DNA from 2 places in the Pseudacidovorax sp. 1753 genome. Region 1 is predicted to be linked to the other one. Evidence: predicted binding sites of a transcription regulator. Region 1 holds the regulator's gene; the other holds the start of a gene.
What was found. The regulator FNR, encoded in region 1, switches genes on or off when oxygen is low (the NO sensors DNR and NnrR bind a similar motif). The targets are predictions, from matches to a motif close to TTGATNNNNATCAA.

Region 1 (5,927 bases):
CCCTTCCAGTGGGGCAGCAAGCGCACCGGCCCCGACCTGCAGCGCGTGGGCGGCAAGTACAGCGACGAGTGGCACCGCATCCACCTGAACAACCCGCGTGACGTGGTGCCCGAGTCCAACATGCCCGCCTACAGCTGGCTGGAGAAGAACACCGTGGACGCCGCGGCCCTGCCGTCCCACATGCGGGCCCTGCGCAAGGTGGGCGTGCCCTACACCGACGAGGACATCGCCGGCGCGCAGGCTGCCGTCGAAGGCAAGACCGAGATGGAAGCCACCATCGCCTACCTGCAGTCGCTGGGCCGTGCCCTGAAGTAAGCGAACGAGGAGTACCCCCATCATGGACCTGACCACCCTGCGTTCCATCGCCACTGTCGTGTGCTTCGTGCTCTTCCTGGGCATCGTGGCCTGGGCCTATGCGCGGCGCAACCGTGCCGGCTTCGAGGAGGCAGCACGCCTGCCCTTCGAGCAGGACTGAGCGCACCGCGCCAACGCATCGAACGAGAGAGATCACGATGAGCGACTTCATCAACAACTTCTGGTCGAACTACGTCATCGCCGCCACGGTGCTGAGCATCCTGGGCTGCGCGATCCTGCTGTGGATGACGGCGCGCAAGCGCGTCGTCGCCGACAAGGACAACACCACCGGCCACGTCTGGGACGAGGACCTGCGCGAGGCCAACAACCCACTGCCGCTGTGGTGGGTGGGCCTGTTCATCATCACCATCGTCTTCGCGGTGGGCTACCTGGCCTTCTTCCCCGGCCTGGGCAGTGTGCAGGGCAAGCTGGGCTGGAGCTCGGCCGGCGAGTACAAGGCCGAGGTCGAGAAGGCCAATGCGGAGCTGGCCCCCGTCTATGCGCGCTTCGCCAGTGCGCCGGTGGAGCAGGTGGCCGCCGACCCCGCAGCGCGCGCCATCGGCGAGCGGCTGTTCATGAACAACTGCGCCCAGTGCCACGGCTCGGACGCGCGGGGCAGCAAGGGCTTTCCCAACCTGACCGACAACGACTGGCTGCACGGCGGCACGCCCGACAAGATCATCGAGACCATCACGCTGGGCCGCGTCGGGACCATGCCGCCCATGGCAGCCGCCGTGGGCACGGCGGACGACGTGAAGAACGTGGCCAACTACGTGCTCAGCCTGTCGGGCAGCCCGCACGACTCGGTGCGCGCCGGCCTGGGCAAGGCCAAGTTCGCGGTCTGTGCGGCCTGCCATGGCGCCGACGGCGGCGGCAACCAGGCGCTGGGCGCCCCGCGGCTCAACGACAACATCTGGCTGCACGGCTACGGCGAGGCCGCCATCATCGCCATGGTCAACAACGGCAAGCAGAACGTGATGCCGGCGCAGAACGAGCGGCTGACCGAGGCGCAAATCCGCGTGCTCGCGAGTTACGTCTGGGGCCTGTCCCACAACGCCACCACGGCGTCGGCCAAGCCTTGAGTGGCTTCATGACCCTCCGAGCCTGATCCCCACGAACGAAGGCGCCCGCGGGCGCCCCAACGCCATGTCCGCATCCTCCAACGCGCCCACGCCCAACCCTCGGCGCGTCATCCCCATTGCCGCCGAGCCGCCGGCCGAGGAGGCCGTGTCGCTGTACGCCGCGAGCAAGAAGATCTACCCGCGCGCAGTGCAGGGCCTGTTCGCGCGCTGGCGCTGGGCCATGGTGTTCGCCACGCAGCTGGTGTTCTACGGCCTGCCGTGGCTCAGCTGGGGCGAGCGGCAGGCAGTGCTCTTCGACCTGGCATCGCGGCGCTTCTACCTGTTCGGGCTGGTGCTGTATCCGCAGGACCTGATCTACCTGTCGGGTCTGCTGGTCATCTCGGCGCTCTCGCTCTTCCTGTTCACGGCCGTGGCGGGGCGGCTGTGGTGCGGCTATGCCTGCCCGCAGACGGTGTACTCCGAGATCTTCATGTGGGTGGAGCAGAAGATCGAAGGCAGCCGCACGGCGCGCATGCGGCTGGACGGCGAGTCGCTCTCGACGGAGAAGCTGGTCAAGAAGGCCTACAAGCACATCGTGTGGATCGCCATCGCCATGTGGACCGGCTTCACCTTCGTGGGCTACTTCACGCCGGTGCGCGAGCTGGGCCTGGCCTTCCTGCAGACGCAGATGGGCTCCTGGGAGGTGTTCTGGGTCTTCTTCTATGCCTTCGCCACCTACGGCAACGCCGGCTTCATGCGCGAGCAGGTGTGCAAGTACATGTGCCCCTATGCGCGCTTCCAGAGCGCCATGTTCGACCGCGACACGCTGATCGTCACCTACGACCCTGGCCGCGGCGAGCCGCGGGCGCCGCGGGGTCGCAGCGTGGACTACAAGGCCCGCGGCCTGGGCGAGTGCATCGACTGCGACCTGTGCGTGCAGGTCTGCCCCACGGGCATCGACATCCGCCAGGGCCTGCAGTACGAATGCATCGGTTGCGGCCAGTGCGTGGACGCCTGCAACACCGTGATGGAGAAGATGAACTACCCGAAGGGCCTCATCCGCTACGACACGGTCAACGGCATGGCCGGCCACTGGAGCCGCGCGCAGCTGTGGCGCCGCGTGCTGCGGCCGCGCGTGCTCATCTACGCCTCGGTGCTCATGCTGCTGGTGGTGGGCATGCTGGTGAGCCTGGTGGCCCGCACGCCATTGAAGGTAGACGTGGTGCGCGACCGCGCCTCGCTGGCCCGCATCGCCGAAGGTGGCCGGCTGGAGAACGTCTACCGCCTGCAGATCATGAATGCCACCGAGCGGCCGCAGAAGTACCGGCTCGCGGCACAGGGGCTGGAGGGCATCGCCGTCTCGCCCGACACGCCGGTGGAGGTCGGTCCGGCCGAGGCCCGCTGGGTGGCCGTGCGGCTGAGCATTCCCTACGGCAGTGCCGCCCCCGGTTCGCACAGCGTGCGCATCGAGGTGGGCGAGGAGGGCGGCGGCGCCCATGTGGCCGAGAAGGCCGCCTTCCTGGTGCCGCGCTGACTGCCCGACGCATCGACTTCGCATCCATCACGACGAGGACCCCATGACGAACCCGACGACGCTTGCTTCCGCCTCCCTGGTCGAGCCCTCCAGCGGTCCCTGGTGGCGCCATCCGCTGATGTGGATGGTGGTGGGCGGTCCGGCGATGGTGGTGGTGGCCGGCTTTGCCACGCTGTGGCTGGCGGTGCACAGCCCCGATCCGGTGATCGAGGCGGACTACTACCGCCGGGGCATCGAGATCAACCGCACCCTGGAGGCCCAGCGTGCGCTGACGCCGGCGCAGCAGGCCCGCAACCACGTCACCACGCCCGCACGGAACCTGCCTCCCGCGCAGCCTTGACATGGCGCGTCGCTCACCGGCACGGCCTTCCGCGGCCAAACATGCCCCGCTGCGGCGGGGTCGTCGGCGCCCCGCAACCCAGAAGACGGAGACCTCCCGCATGCTGCGCCAGCCCCACTGCCTGATGGCCATCGCCTGGCCGGCCTTCCTGGCCGCCTGCCTGATGGAGTTCCTGGTCTTCGGCTTCGTCGATCCGGCGGAATTGCGCTGGTTCGGCCATGTGCTGGAGATGCCGCGGCAGGCCATCTACGCGCTGGGCTTTTTCGGCTTCTGGGTCGTGACCATGGTGTGCAGCGCGACCACGGCACTGCTGATGCGCACGCCGGCCCAGGTCAATGCGCAGCCGGGGCCGGGCGGGCCGGCCTGAAGATCCCAGCAATGAAAAAGGGACGCCGTGGCGTCCCTCTCGTCTGCCGATGCGGCGGTCGACTTGCGCGAGCCGGCCGCCGTTCGCGCCTCAGGCGCAGACCGTGGGGTTCACCATCCGCCGTAGCGCCTCCGCATCGAGGATGCGCACATGCCGCTGGTTCACCTCCACGATGCCGTCGTCGACGAACTTGGACAGGGTGCGGCTCACCGTCTCGAGCTTGAGGCCCAGGTAGCTGCCGATTTCCTCGCGGGTCATGCGCAGCACCAGCTCGGAGGCCGAGAAGCCGCGCGCATGCAGGCGCTGCACCAGGTTCAGCAGGAAGGCGGCCAGGCGCTCCTCGGCGCGCATGCTGCCCAGCAGCAGCATCACGCCGTGCTCGCGCACGATCTCGCGGCTCATGATCTGGTGCACATGGCGCTGCAGCGCCGACACCTCGCGCGACAGTTCCTCGATGCGGTCGAAGGGCATCACGCAGACCTCGGAATCCTCCAGCGCCACGGCGTCGCAGCTGTGGCGGTCGTTGACGATGCCGTCCAGGCCGATGATCTCGCCGGCCATCTGGAAGCCGGTGACCTGGTCGCGGCCGTCCTCCGAGGTGATGCGGGTCTTGAACACGCCGGTGCGGATGGCGTAGAGCGAGACGAACTGCTCGCCGTTGTGGAACAGCAGTTCCTTGCGGCGCACCTTGCGGCGCGTGGCGACCAGCGAATCCAGTCGCTGCAGTTCCTCCGGCGACAGGCCCACGGGCATGCACAACTCGCGCAGGTTGCAGTTGGAACAAGCGACTTTGATGGATTCTGGGGTCATGGTGTGTCCGACTCTGTAGGGTGGGGGACGGCCCGACGCCTCGCTCGTGGGGTCTGTGGCGTCCGAAAGCTCCCGTGTCAGTCATTCTCCGACAGCGATCAACTTTCTGTTTGATGTGGATCAAGCGCCGATCATGGCTTCGAACGCACATTAGAGGCAACAACCCTGGCGCTGCTGTGCCCTCCTGCTGCGATGAGTTCCCTGCCCATCCCGTCCTCCTGCGCGGCCGAGCCCGCGGTGCTGTCGACGTCGCTGCTGCGCCGTTTCGACGTGCCGGGCCCGCGCTACACCTCCTACCCGACCGCCGACCGCTTCGTGGAGGCCTTCGGCCCCGCTGAGTATGCCCAGGCCCTGGTCCAGCGCCGCGAAGCGGCCGGCGCCCGTGCGCTGCCGCTGTCGCTGTACGTGCACATCCCGTTCTGCGAGTCGCTCTGCTACTACTGCGCCTGCAACAAGATCATCACGCGCCACCACGAGCGCGCAGCCGAATACCTGCAGGACCTGTTGTGCGAGCTGCGGCTGCAGGTGGCCGAACTCGGCCGGGGCGAGCCGGTGAGCCAGCTGCACCTGGGTGGGGGCACGCCCACCTTCTTCAGCGACGAGGAGCTGTCCACCCTGATGACGGCGCTGCGCGAGTCCTTCGACTTCCTGCCCGGCGCCGAATGCTCCATCGAGGTCGACCCGCGCACGGTCGATGAGGCCCGGCTTGCGCACCTGGCGGCGCTGGGCTTCAACCGCCTGAGCTTCGGCATCCAGGACTTCGATGCGCAGGTGCAGAAGGCGGTGCACCGCATCCAGCCCGCGTCCGAGGTCTTCGCGCTGATGGCAGCGGCACGACGGCTGGGTTTCACCTCGATCAACGCTGACCTGATCTACGGTCTGCCGCGGCAGAACAGCACGTCCTTCGAGCGCACGCTGGCGCAGGTGGTGGAGCTGCGGCCCGACCGCATCGCCCTGTACGCCTACGCCCATCTGCCCGAGCGCTTCAAGCCGCAGCGCCGCATCCTGTCGCAGGAGCTGCCCGACGGCCCCACCAAGATCGACATGCTCTCGCGCGCCATCGGCGTGTTCGGCGAGGCGGGCTACGTCTACATCGGCATGGACCACTTCGCGGTGCCGGAGGACGCCCTGGCCGTGGCAAAGCGCCAGGGCCGGCTGCACCGCAACTTCCAGGGCTACAGCACCCAGCCCGACTGCGACATCATCGGCCTGGGCGTCTCGGCCATCGGCCGCGTCGGTGCCAGCTACAGCCAGAACGCCAAGACGCTGGAGGACTACCGCGACCGCCTGCAGCAGGGCCAACTGCCCGTGGTGCGCGGCCTGGCCCTGGGCCGCGACGACGTGGTGCGCCGCGCGGTCATCATGGCCATCATGTGCCAGGGCCGCATCGACTTCGAGGCCATGGGCGCCGCCAATCTGGTGGACTTCCGCCAGTACTTCGCGGCCGAGCTGCAGGCGTTG
Region 2 (5,927 bases), on a different contig from region 1:
ATGCAGCGCGCGTGCCCATGCGCCGCCTGCGCGAGTCGCTGTGGCTGCTGCGCGAGCCCGGCTCCGGCACCCGCGAGGTGACCGACCAGCTGCTACTGCCGCACCTGGGCGGCCATGCCCGCAGCCTGGAGCTGGGCAGCTCCGAGGCGATCCAGCAGGCGGCGGTGGAAGGGCTGGGCGTGGCCTGCCTCTCGCGCTGGGTGGTGCAGGAGGCGCTGGCCGCCGGCCGGCTCGTGGCGCTGCAGACCGCGCTGCCGCCGCTGCGGCGGCAATGTCACCTGGTGCTGCACCGGCACAAGCAGCCGACGCGGGCGCTGTCGCGCTTCTGGGCCATGGCCCTGGCGCGGGCCGCGGCGGACCACGACGGGGCGCGCTGAGCGCGGCCAGGGACCGGGAGCGGCGACGCACCACCGCAGGCACAGCGGTCCATCCAACGCCGCGCAACGGTCCGGCCGGCTCAATGCAGAGTGCCGCCGCCCTCCACGATGTCCGTGTCGACGTGCAGTGCGGTGCGCAGCATCAGGCGCACGCCCTCGACCTGCTCACCCAGCGCCAGGGCCGGCTCGCCGGCGTGCTCGGCCAGTTGCGCAGGCAACCAGGGCAGGTGCGCGAAACCACCACGCACGCCCGCCAACGGCAGGCGCGTGGCGAGCCGGTGCATCAAAGCAAAGAACAGGTGGTTGCAGACGAAGGTGCCCGCGGTGTTCGACACCGCGGCAGGAAGGCCCGTGGCCTGCAGCGCCCGCACCATGGCCTTGATCGGCAGGGTCGAGAAGTAGGCGGCCGGGGCGCCAGGCACCACGGGCCGGTCCACCGGCTGGCGTCCCGCGTTGTCGGCAATGCGGGCGTCGTCGATGTTGATGGCGACGCGCTCCAGCGTGATGCCCGCCCGCCCGCCGGCCAGGCCCAGCGCGACGACCAACAGCGGCGGGGCGCCTGCGGCCAGGTGCTCGTCCAGGCGGGCCACTCCGTCGTCGAAGACGCAGGGCAGGCAGACGGATTCGACCACCACGCCGGATGCCAGCACCTCGCGGTCGAGCGCGCGGGCCACTTCCCACGAAGGATTGAGGGCATCGCCCCCGAAGGACTCGAAGCCCGTCAGCAGAACCCGGCGAAGTGGCGTGGACATGGACACAGGAAGGAACGCAGGCGCCCGCAAGGGTATCGCAGACAGGTAGGCTCCATGCCTGCCAGGCCGCCAGGCCGCTCGCCTGTCCATCCCGCCCATGACCCAAGACTTTCGATTCCCGAACCGCCGCCGCACGCTGCTGGGCCTGTGTGCCCTGCCTCTGTTCACTCCCTTTGCGACGCACGCCGCGCGGCCTGTATCGGCCGGTCCTGAGCCGGGAGTGTGGCCGCATGCATCGCAGGTGCCGGGCGGGGTGGCGCGCCTGCCTCTAGGCCCTGCCAACCAGCGCCCCCGCGTGACGACGGAAGCCGGCCTGCCCGTGCTGGTGGTAGGCGACCCCATCGCCTGGGCGGCCATCGTCGGCATTCCGCTGGCTGCGCAGCCCGGCGAGGCCCATGTGCGGGTCGGCGAGGCGGGCGGCAGCCGCCGCATCCCCTATGCCATCGCGCCCAAGCGCTATGCCGAGCAGCGCCTCACCGTGGCGCCGAAGACCGTCGACCTCTCCGCCGCGGACCAGGCCCGCTACGAGCGCGAGCGCGACCACCAGGCCGGCGTCATGGCCACCTTCAGCGAACCGATGCCCGCCGAGCTGGCCATGGCGGTGCCGGTGCCCGGCCGCCGTTCCAGCTCCTTCGGCCTGCGCCGCGTCTTCAACGGCCAGGCCCGCAATCCGCACAGCGGCATGGACATCGCCGCCGGCACCGGCACGCCGGTGCGCGCACCGCTGCCCGGCCGGGTGATCGACACGGGCGACTACTTCTTCAACGGCGGCACCGTCTGGCTGGACCATGGCGGCGGACTGCTGAGCATGTACTGCCACCTCAGCCGCATCGACGCGAAGGTGGGCGACCGCCTGGCCACGGGCGACGCCTTCTGCGCCGTCGGCGCCACCGGCCGCGTGACGGGGCCGCACCTGCACTGGGGCGTGATGCTCAACCGGACGATGGTCGATCCGGCGCTGTTCATCGAGGCCTGATCCGGCGGCCGCTGCACGCGTCGGCGGCCTGAAACACATCAACGAATTCGCCTCTGCCGCGCTGCAGCATGCGCCGCCGTCCGACACGGCCGCCCGCCCCGGCCCTGATGCAATCCGCACCGAGGCGGGTCGCAGTGGAAGGCCCGCCCGAACCATCGTCCGAGGAGAAACGAATGCCCCGATTTGCCACCATCCATGGCCATGTCACCTTCACGCCCGGCGACGGCGCGCCCATCGAGATCCCGGAAGGCCGGGTCGAGATCCTGGAAGCCGACGACAGCGTCACCCTGTCGTGGGAAGCCGAGCCCGGCACCGTCGGCACCACCGCCATGCCGCGCCTGCAGTACGACCAGTACGTGGAGGCCGGAAAGATCCGCCCCGAGGCAGGCGATCAGGCCGCCGCCTGACGCGATGCAGGACGCCTACCCCAGCACGCCCACCGGCACGAGGTAGGCGTCCTGCCCCAGCAGGTCGATCCCACACTGCAGGGATTCGGCCCAGTCCAGGAAGGCGCCAACGGCCGGCCCGGCAAGCGGCGCCCCGTGCTGCGGCACCAGCAGCGCGATGTCCAGTTGGCGCGCCATGCGCACCCACAGCCGCATCACCTTGTTGGACACCATGTAGCGGCGGTGGAAGGCCTCCATGTGCGGGCGGATACGGGCAAAGTCGGTGACCGGCGCCTGCGCTTCGGCACCGCCCACCATCGAGGCGCCCAGATCACCGGAGAACAGGATGCGGCTGACCGGGTCGTAGAACTGGAAGTTGCCCTCGGAATGGAGAAAGTGCGCGGGCAGCAGCCACAGTTCGCTGCCGCCGAGCTTCAGCCGGCCGCCCTCGTCGGGCACGGGCAGGACCCTGTCCGCCGTCTTCCCACTCTTGGCGAAATGCGGCGCGAAGCGTGCCCAGATTCGCGAGATGACCAACTGCGCCGAGGTGGTCGTCAGCCAGCGGTCGAGCGAGGCAATGATGTCGGGATCGGCATGCGAGGCGATCAGGTAGCTCAGTCGGCTCGGCTGGAAGTGCCGCGTCATGCCCAGGAAGAGCTCATTGAAGGCGATGTTGCCGCCCGGGTCGATGATCGCGCCCACGCCCTGGTCGATCAGCAGGAACTGGTTGCACTGCACCGCCTCGCCGCCGTCGCGGACCAGGTCGGTGAACATCAGGCAGGCATGCTGCGCGTCGCGGTAGAGCTCGATGGGCACGGGGCCGGCGCCGGGGCGCGGAAGACGAGGAACGGCGGATTCTTGACCTGAGTCCACCGCATGTCGATGAGGCGCCCGCTGCTTTCGCCGCCTGTTTGAGTTGGATCAACCGGAGGCCGAGTCGCCAGCCTTCGCGGCGCGCGCCGGCGCTTCGCACCAAGCCGTACGCAGGTGCGACAGGAAGCGCTGCGCCAGCGGCGACGGCGTGGCACCCGCCAGCGTCAGCACCCCCATGCGCCGGGTCAAGGGCACGTCCGCCAGGTGCAGTCCCTTGAGCCTGGGATCGCGCACGGGCAGGGCCAGCTCGGGCACCAGGCCCACGCCAAGGCCGGCCTCCACCATTGCAAGCAGCGCGCTCACATGGCCAACTTCCAGCCAGGCCGGCGGAGGACGCTGGTCGGCACCCAGGCCGGCATCGAGCAGGCGCCGGTTACCGCTGGTGCGCGCCACCGCCACCCAGCGCTCGCCCGAGAACATCGCCAGGTTGGGCGAACGCTTGCGCGCGAGCGGATGGTCGCGGCGCACGGCCAGCACGTAGCGCTCTTCCAGCAGGGGCTCGAAGTTCAGTGCGGGGTCGGTCACGCCGCTGAAGCCCAGGCCGAAATCGGCCTCGCCGGTGCGCACGGCGGCCGCCACTTCATCCATGCCGCCGTCCATCAGCCGCACCCTCACCTGCGGCAGCCGGCGGCTGAAGCCCTCGATCAGCTGCGGCATGCGCGCCGTCGCCACGGTGGGCACGCAGGCGATGGAGATCCGGCCGGCATGGCGCGCGGCGATCTCGTGCACGCCGAGCACCGCCGCCTCCAGGTCGTCGAGTGCCAGGCGTGCCCGCGACAGGAAGGATTCGCCCACCCGAGTCAAACGCACGTCGCGCGTGGTGCGCTCGAAGAGGCGTGCGCCGAGCAGCTGCTCCAGCCGGTCCACGCGGCGGCTGAGCGCGGCGGGCGAGAGGTGAAGGTCCTCGGCCGCCGCGCGGAAGCCGCTGCGGTCCGCCACCGCCACGAAGGCCTGCAGCTGCTGGAGATCGAAATTGATGCGTGGCACGCAACAAGTGTATTGAACGTTGCACTTGTCGTAACAACGCGGGACGCCGACGATGCCGGCCGGTTTCAACCCATCCTCCAAGAACATGACCGAGACAAGCCTGAAGCGAAGCTTCGCCTGCGCCGCCCTCTTCCTCGCCTTCACCGGCACGGCCCTGGCCGAACCCCTGACCGTCGTCTCCTCCGGTGGCTTCGCGGCGGCCTACAAGAAGCTGGTGGCCGAGTGGCAGAAGCAGCCCGACCACGCGGTCGACTCGCAGTGGGGCCCGTCGATGGGCGCCACCAAGAACGCCATTCCCCAGCGCCTGGACCGCAAGGAACCCATCGACGTCGTCATCATGGTGGGCGATGCGCTCGACAAGCTGATGGCCACCGGCCAGCTGGTGCCGGGCTCCAAGGTCGTGCTGGCCGATTCCACCATCGCCTGCGCCGTGCCCCAGGGCGCACCGCGCCCCGACATCGGCACCGTCGACAAGCTGCGCCAGACGCTGCTGAATGCCCGTTCGGTGGCCTGGTCCGACAGCGCCAGCGGCGAATACATCGAGCGCGAGATGCTGCCCAAGCTGGGCATCGCCGAGCAGATGCGCGGCAAGGGCCGCAAGATCCCCGCCACGCCGGTGGGCGAGATCATCGCGTCCAAGGAGGCCGATTTCGGCTGCCAGCAGCGCAGCGAACTGCTGCCGGTGCATGGCATCGACATCGTGGGTGACCTGCCCGCCGACGTGCAGTACGTGACCGAGTTCTCCGCCGCCATCGTCGCCAGCAGCCCGCGCCGCGAGGAGGCCACGCGCTTCCTGCGCTTCCTCGCCACGCCCGAGAACGCCGAGGTCATCCGCTCCACCGGCCTGGTGCCGATGACCAAGGGCGGCGCGCGCTGAGCATCCCCAGGCTCGGCCGCCGCACGCGGTGGCCCGGCCCGCGCCGTGCGTGTCTGCGCCGGCGCTTTTCCCCTTCTCTTTCCCTCTCTCTCCTTTCCGGACCCGCCGACCATGCGATCGATCTCCCGCCGCGCCGTGCTGAGCGCCCTGGCCTTTTCCACCCTGACCGGCGCTGCCGGCATTGCCGCGGCGGCCGACTGGCCCTCCAAGCCGATCACCCTCATCGTGCCCTTCGCGGCCGGCGGTACCAACGACATCCTGGCACGCATCGTGGGCCAGAAACTGTCGACGCAACTGGGCGTGCCGGTGGTGGTGGACAACCGCGGCGGTGCCGGCGGCACCCTGGGCGCCGGCATCGCCGCCCGCGCCACGCCGGACGGCAACACCTTCCTGATGGCCGCCATCGCCCACGCTGTGGCACCGGCGCTGTACAAGAGCCTGCCCTACGACTTCGGCCGCGACTTCGACCCCATCGGCCTGATCGGCACCACGCCGAACGTGCTGATCGTCAACCCGTCGGTGCCGGCCAAGACCGTGCCGGAACTGATCGCCTATGCCAAGGCGAACCCGGGCAAGCTCAACTACGGCTCGGCCGGCCCCGGCAGCACCGAGCACCTGGCCGGCGAACTGTTCCGTGCCATCACCAAGACCGACATCACGCATGTGCCCTACAAGGGCGGCGCGCCCATGATGGCCGAC

Region 2: a site for FNR is predicted at 3,350-3,363, ahead of ABIC63_RS00585 (oxygen-binding di-iron domain-containing protein). Genes of this name have one in related genera too.

Annotation. Positions count from the first base shown of each region.
Region 1 is NZ_JBEPKY010000003.1:60,476-66,402, forward strand. It holds gene ccoO (cytochrome-c oxidase, cbb3-type subunit II) at 1-315, shown strand, start outside; gene ABIC63_RS04555 (CcoQ/FixQ family Cbb3-type cytochrome c oxidase assembly chaperone) at 338-475, shown strand; gene ccoP (cytochrome-c oxidase, cbb3-type subunit III) at 513-1,436, shown strand; gene ccoG (cytochrome c oxidase accessory protein CcoG) at 1,501-2,949, shown strand; gene ABIC63_RS04570 (FixH family protein) at 2,993-3,289, shown strand; gene ABIC63_RS04575 (hypothetical protein) at 3,390-3,656, shown strand; gene fnr (fumarate/nitrate reduction transcriptional regulator Fnr) at 3,747-4,466, opposite strand; gene hemN (oxygen-independent coproporphyrinogen III oxidase) at 4,659-5,927, shown strand, end outside.
Region 2 is NZ_JBEPKY010000001.1:121,754-127,680, forward strand. It holds gene ABIC63_RS00565 (LysR family transcriptional regulator) at 1-377, shown strand, start outside; gene pcp (pyroglutamyl-peptidase I) at 458-1,129, opposite strand; gene ABIC63_RS00575 (peptidoglycan DD-metalloendopeptidase family protein) at 1,227-2,105, shown strand; gene ABIC63_RS00580 (hypothetical protein) at 2,279-2,512, shown strand; gene ABIC63_RS00585 (oxygen-binding di-iron domain-containing protein) at 2,528-3,307, opposite strand; gene ABIC63_RS00590 (LysR family transcriptional regulator) at 3,413-4,351, opposite strand; gene ABIC63_RS00595 (substrate-binding domain-containing protein) at 4,437-5,228, shown strand; gene ABIC63_RS00600 (Bug family tripartite tricarboxylate transporter substrate binding protein) at 5,340-5,927, shown strand, end outside.